2 regions of the Rhodococcus aerolatus genome follow, and region 2 is predicted to be linked to the other one. Evidence: predicted binding sites of a transcription regulator. Region 2 holds the regulator's gene; the other holds the start of a gene.

Region 1 (3,403 bases), on a different contig from region 2:
CCGGCAACGTCGCCGCGAACGCCGTCGGTGCCGCGATCGTGTTCGTCATCCTGGGCTTCGCCTTCCCCGTCACCGCCTCGGCCGGGTTCGGCGAGCACCGCACCCGGACCGTCGTCGTCTTCGGGGCCTACGTCCTGCTGGCCGCCGTGGTGGGCGCGGTGCTGTTCCTGCGCTCCGTCGGGCCGGTCGTGCTGTGGCGGCGCCGGGGCGGGCCGCCGACCGAGGCCGAGCACGACGCCGCGCTGCGGCTGCCGAACCGCCAGCTGCTCATCGTCGGTGCCCTGTGGACGGTGGGCGGGGCGGTGTTCGTCGCCCTCGTCGCGCCCGGCTCGCCCACGCTCGCCGGGGCGGTGGCGTTCACCGTCGCCATGGGGGCCGCCGCGAGCTGCAGCCTGGGGTACCTCGTGGCGGAGCGGGTGCTGCGGCCGGTCACCGCCGCGGCGCTGGAGTCCGCGGTGCCGGTGCGCTCCACCGCCCCGGGCGTGCGCACCCGGGTGCTGCTCACCTGGGCCGCGGGCAGCGGGGTGCCCCTGGTCGGGGTGGTCCTCGTCGGCGTCGCCCAGCTCAGCGGGGTGCTCGAGGGCAACCAGGTGTCGGTGGCCGTGCCGGTCACGGTGCTCGGCGGCTTCGGCCTGGTGGTCGGTCTCGGGGCGGTCGCGCTCGCGGTGCGGGCGATCACCGACCCGGTGCAGCAGGTGGGCCGGGCGCTGGCCGAGGTGCGCGAGGGTCGGGTCAACGTCACGGTCGACGTCTACGACGGCAGCGAGATCGGGGAGCTGCAGGTCGGGTTCAACGACATGGTCCGCGGCGTCGCCGAGCGCGAGCGGCTGCGGGACCTGTTCGGCAAGCACGTGGGCCAGGACGTGGCGCGCCGCGCCCTGGAGCACGGCACCCGGCTCGGCGGCGAGGTCCGCGAGGTGGCGGTGCTGTTCATCGACCTCGTCGGGTCGACGGCGCTGGCCGCGGAGCGCCCGCCCGACGAGGTGGTGCTGACGCTGAACGAGTTCTTCCGCGTCGTCGTCGACGTCGTCGACCAGCACCACGGCTTCGTCAACAAGTTCGAGGGTGACGCCGCGCTGGCCGTGTTCGGCGCCCCCATCGACCACGACGACGCCGCCGGGGCCGCGCTGACCGCGGCCCGGCACCTGAGGCTCACCCTGCGCGACCTCATCGACTTCGACTTCGGCATCGGCATCTCCTCCGGCGAGGCGGTGGCCGGGAACATCGGTGCGGCACAACGCTTCGAGTACACCGTGATCGGCGACCCGGTGAACGAGGCGGCCCGCCTCACCGAGCTGGCCAAGACCCGCCGCGGCCGGGTGCTGGCGTCGGCCCGCACGGTGGAGCGGGCCGACCCGGAGGAGGCCGACCACTGGAAGGTCAAGGGCCGCACCCGGCTGCGCGGGCGCACCACAGTCACCCGGACGGCCGAGCCGGCGTAGGTCCGCGGCCGCGCCGCCGTCCTCCGAGCGCTGGCCCGCGGTTGTCCACAGGGTGGTTCTGGTCGTGGTTCTTGTCGGTCCCCACTCGTAGAATCGCACACGTGTTCGACACCCTGACTTCCGAGGCGGCTGCTGTGGCGGCGCTGCGCGCTGCGGGTCGGGCCGAGTCGGCCGCGACGGCGGCGAAGCTGCGGTTGGCGGCGGGGTTGGTGGCGGACCGGCGGCGCGGGTCGGACCCGGACGCCGCCGGAGTTCGCCGTGCTGGAGGTCGGGGAAGCGCTGGGGGTCTCGACGCACGCGGCGCGGCTGGTGGTGTTCCACGGGGAGCAGCTGCGCGACGACGTCCCCGCGCTCGGGCGTGCGTTGGCCGCTGGGGACCTGACCTGGGTGGTGTGCCGCACCCTGTTGGACCGGCTCACCCACCTCACCGGGGTCGATGCGGCGGTGCGGGCCCGGGTCGAGGCCCAGGTGCTGGACCGGGTGCAGGGTAGGGCCCTGACCGCGGGGGCGGCCGGGGCCGCGTGTGACCGGGTGCTGGCCGCCGTCGACCCGGACCTACTGCGGGCCCGGGCGCGGCGGGCCGTGGGGGACCGCGAGGTGCGGGTGTACCCGGAGACCGACGGCATGGCCGGGGTCCACGGGCTGCTCGGGGCGCAGGACGGGCGGGCGGTCGATGCCCGGCTCGACGAGCTCGCCGCCGGGCCCTGTGCCCGGGACCCGCGCACGGTGGCCCAGCGCCGGGCCGACGCCCTCGTCGCCGTCATGGCCGGGGACCGCCGGCTGCGGTGCACCTGCGGACACGACGCCTGCCTGCTCACCGGAGACAGCCTCGACCTGTCCCACCCGGCCCCGCCCCGCCCCCGGGCGGAGATCCACGTCATCGTCGCCGCCGAGACGTTGGCCGGGGCCGCGGACCTGCCCGGGATCCTGCGCCGGCTGGGGGTCATCGACCCCGACACCGTCCGCCGGTTGGCCACCGACGCCACCTGGCGGGCCCTGCTCACCCTCGACGGCACCCCCGTCCACCTCGGACGGGCCCAACCCGCCGGCATGGTCATCAGCGGCCCAGCCGACGGCACCAGCAGCTCAGCGGTCCCGGCCGCGCTGCGCCGGACCGCGGCCACCGGCCCGGTGGTGTGCGTGGACCACCCGGACCCGGACATCGACCCGTCGGTGCTGCGCTACACCCCCTCACCCGCCCTGGCCGCGTTGGTGCGCGACCGGGACGGGCACTGCCGGTTCCCCGGCTGCACCGTCCCGGCCACCGGGTGCGACCTCGACCACGTCATCCCCTACAACCACGACAACCCCAGGGCCGGTGGGTGGACCACCGTGGTGAACGTGGGATGCCTGTGCCGCCACCACCACCGCGCCAAGACCGCCGGCGTCTGGACCGTGGCCATGGACCCCGACGGCACCCAGCACTGGACCAGCCCCACCGGACAATCCACCACCACCCGACCCGACGGACTCCCCCCGACCCCCGGCGAGCACGGCCCCCCCATTCCCGCCGCAGACCGACCCGACTGCACACCACCCCGGACCCGTCACAGGCGGGGGCTCGAGAACGACCTCGACCACGCCCTCACCCAGCACCACGACCTGCAGCACAACCACCGCACCCGCCGGCAGTGGCACGACCACGACCACCCACCCCCGACACCACCACCCCCACCACCCGACGATGACCCGCCGCCCTTCTAGGACCGGCGCGGCCTGGCTAGCGTGGGCCCATGGCCTCGCTGACCGACCCCGCCGTGCGCGACTTCCTCGCCCACGGCACCCGCACCGGCAAGCTCGCGTGGACCGCGCAGGACGGCCGGCCCCTGGTTGCGCCGATCTGGTTCCTCGTCGAGGAGGACACGCTGGTGCTCAACACCGGCGCCGACACCGCCAAGGGTCGGGCCCTGGCCCGCGACCCCCGCGTCGCGCTGTGCGTGGACCTCGAGGAGCCGCCCTAC
Region 2 (3,403 bases):
TACACCCGGGGCGACCTGGTGGCCCGGGTGCACCAGGAGGGTGAGGTGCTCGCCGAGGTCCACACCGCGGACGGCACCGAGCTGCACGCCAAGGTCCGCGGCGGGCTGGGCCACGTGCTGGCCGGCTTCGCCGTCGACCCGGTCCGCTGAGGCCGCTCCTCCCGCGGCTCGGCGGCGGCCTCGCCACCGTCGTGCTGCTGCTCGCCGGCGCGGGAGCCGCGTCGGCCGCGCCGGGGCCCGTACCGGCCCCGCAGGTGCGGTGCACCCCGGACGACCCCCGGCTCACCGAGCTCTCCGGGATGGTCGCCCGGGACGGGGACGTCCTGGCGGTCGGGGACGGCGGCGCGGCGCCGCAGGTGGTGCACCTCGACGCCGGGTGCGCCGCGACGGGGACGACCACGGCCGACGTCGACCCCTACGACGTGGAGGACCTCGCCGCCGGCCCGGACGGGACGCTGTGGCTCGCCGACACCGGCGACAACCGCCGCGCCCGCGACACGGTGGCCCTGCTCGTGCTGGACAGTGCGGCGGTGGGCGAGACCGGGGTCGTGCTGCACCGGCTCACCTACCCCGACGGGCCGCACGACGCGGAGGCCCTGCTCGTCGGCCGGGACGGGGTGCCGCTGGTGGTCACCAAGGAGATCGGTGGCGCCGCCGGGGTCTACGCCGCCACCGGTCCGCTCGCCACCCCCGGCCCGACCCCGCTGGCGCGCGTGGGCACCGTGACGCTCGGGCCCACGAGCACGCCGGGTGGGCCGCTCGGGTCGTTCGGCTCGGTGCTGGTCACCGGGGGCGCGGTCTCGCCGGACGGCACCGCGCTGGCGCTGCGCACCTACACCGACGCCTGGGTCTACGACGCGCCCGACGGCGACCTGCTGGCCGCGCTGGCCCGGACCCCGCTGCAGGTCCCCCTGCCGACGAGCCGCAGGGGGAGGCGGTCGCGCTGACCGCGGACGGCACCCTGCTCTCGGCGGGGGAGCAGGCCGGGGGGTCGGCCGAGCCCCCGGTGCGGGAGGTGCCCGGCGTGGTGGCCGCGCTGCGGGGCGGAGCTGCGGGTCCCGTGCCGTCCCCGCCGGCCTCGCCGTCCCCGGGCCCGGCCGCGGTGGTGCCGTCCCGCCCGGGCACAGCGGCGGCCTCGCCCGAGGGCGCCGCCGGCGGGGCGTCGAGCCGGGTCGTGGTCGGGGTGGCGGCCGCCGTGGTCCTCGCCGCGGCGGGGCTGGCGCTGGCGGTCCGCCGCTCCCGGCGGTAGCCCGCAGCGCCTTCCCGCCGCGGGCCTACAGCCGCCGCATCACGGTGACGACCTTGCCGAGGACGGTGGCCTCGTCGCCGTCGATCGGCTCGAACGCGGGGTTGTGCGGGAGCAGCCAGACGTGGCCGTCGCGGCGTCGGAACGTCTTCACGGTGGCCTCGCCGTCGATCATGGCCGCGACGACGTCGCCGTTGTCGGCCACCGGCTGCTGGCGCACCACGACCCAGTCGCCGTCGCAGATGGCGGCGTCGACCATCGACTCCCCGACCACGCGGAGCAGGAACAGCGAGCCGTCGCCGACCAGCTCGCGGGGCAGCGGGAAGACCTCCTCGACGGCCTGCTCGGCCAGGATCGGCCCGCCGGCGGCGATGCGGCCGAGGACGGGGACGAAGGTCGGGGTCGGCAGCTCGGGACCGGCCTGGGCGACTGCGGCGAGCTGGTCGGCGTCGCGGTCCTCGCGGGCGGCGGGGGCCTCGCCGGGCATGCGGACGTCGACGGCGCGGGGCCGGTTCGGGTCGCGCCGCAGGTAGCCCTTGCGCTCGAGCGCCTTGAGCTGGTGGGCGACCGAGGACGTGGAGGTGAGGCCGACGGCGTCGCCGATCTCGCGCACGCTCGGCGGGTAGCCGCGGTCCTCCACGGCCTCCCGGATCACCTCGAGCACGCGGCGCTGGCGGGGGGTGAGCCCGTCGGCGGCGGGGACGGCCTCGTCGGTGGTGCCCGTCGCCGGGCCCGCGGCCCGCCCGCCGGTCGAGCCCCGTCGCCCGCTCGTCTCGCCACTGCTCATCGTGGTCGTCCTCCCTCTCGTCTGCCGCCTCGCCCCGCCCGCGCCGGGCGTGCCTGCGGTGACGCCGACGGTATCGCCGCGGAGGTCACGGTTCAAACATGTGTTCGACCGACACGCCGGTTGCCGTCGAGATTGTCGGGGCGTCCTGGTAGACATCGCTCAGTTGTTCGATCGAACGGGTGTTCGAGGTCGGCGGGAGCCGGTCCGCGGCCCGTACCGGAGCAGGAGGTCCGCCATGAGCACCACCACCACCAGGCCCGTCGTCACCGGTCCCGCCCCCGCCGGGGCCCTCCCCGGCTCCGCCGCGCGCTCGGGCGGCGTCCCCCGCACCCCGGTGCGGCCGGCCCGGTCCCGGGACACCACGCGCCCGGGTGGCCGGCTCACCGCGTACGGCCCGGTCACCACCACCGCGCGCCCCGCCCGCCCGGCGGCCGCGCCGACGGCGGCCCAGGTGCGCACCCGGGTCGGCACCGCCCTGTCCGTCCTCGCCCTGCTGGCCGCCCTGGTCGTCGTCGGGGTCTCCCAGCTGCTCGCCCCGGGCACCCCGGGGGTGCCCACGTCGACGGCCGTGGTCCAGGTGCAGCCCGGTGACACCCTGAGCGCCATCGCGGGCCGCGCGGCGCCCGACGCCCCGCGCCAGGCGGTCGTCGACCGGATCGTCGAGCTCAACGGGCTCGGCTCCCCGGCGGTCCGCGCCGGGCAGACGATCACGGTGCCCGCGGCCGCCGCGGTGGTGCGCTGACGCGACACGCCGGGTGACGCCGCCGACACGCCTGAGGGCGTGCTCGTTCACGCGGGAGGGGCGTTCCTGCTTGCCCCACAGCTGGTGCCGGGATTACTCTCCACCACAACATCTAGTACTTACACGGATGTAGTTAGTCCACAGGTTGGGGTGGGTTGTCCACCGCCGGCCCCCAGGCTGTGCACCGGTCCGTCCACAGGGCCGGGGGTCGGGGAGCGGGCACGGCACCCGTCCCACCACGGTCCTCGACGCCACCGGCCGGGGGAGGGAGCAGCACCGTGCACTGCCCGTTCTGCCGCCACTCCGACTCCCGGGTGGTCGACTCCCGCGAGGCCGACGAGGGCCAGGCGATCCGCCGCCGGCGGTCCTGCCCGTCGTGCGGCAAGCGGTTCACCACCGTCGAGACCGCGGTGCTCTCGGTGGCCAAGCGCAGCGGGGTGACCGAGCCGTTCAGCCGGGAGAAGGTGGTCCGGGGCGTGCGGCGCGCGTGCCAGGGCCGTCCCGTCGACGACGACCAGCTCGACCAGCTCGCCCAGCAGGTCGAGGAGCAGGTGCGGGCCGCCGGGTCGGCCGAGGTCGGCAGCCAGGACGTCGGCCTGGCCATCCTCGGGCCGCTCCGCGAGCTCGA

What was found. The regulator LexA, encoded in region 2, represses DNA repair genes until DNA is damaged. The targets are predictions, from matches to a motif close to CGAACANNTGTTCG.
Region 1: the regulator LexA is predicted to act here: its motif matches at 1,537-1,550, upstream of ACYVOF_RS01695 (HNH endonuclease signature motif containing protein).

The regions. Positions count from the first base shown of each region.
Region 1 covers NZ_BAAGQZ010000004.1:17,762-21,164, forward strand. The annotation lists gene ACYVOF_RS01690 (adenylate/guanylate cyclase domain-containing protein) at 1-1,442, shown strand, start outside; gene ACYVOF_RS01695 (HNH endonuclease signature motif containing protein) at 1,701-3,146, shown strand; gene ACYVOF_RS01700 (PPOX class F420-dependent oxidoreductase) at 3,176-3,403, shown strand, end outside.
Region 2 covers NZ_BAAGQZ010000052.1:52,164-55,566, reverse strand. The annotation lists gene hflX (GTPase HflX) at 1-150, shown strand, start outside; gene ACYVOF_RS19180 (hypothetical protein) at 192-947, shown strand; gene ACYVOF_RS19175 (hypothetical protein) at 1,061-1,249, shown strand; gene lexA (transcriptional repressor LexA) at 1,275-2,033, opposite strand; gene ACYVOF_RS19165 (LysM peptidoglycan-binding domain-containing protein) at 2,269-2,775, shown strand; gene nrdR (transcriptional regulator NrdR) at 3,054-3,403, shown strand, end outside.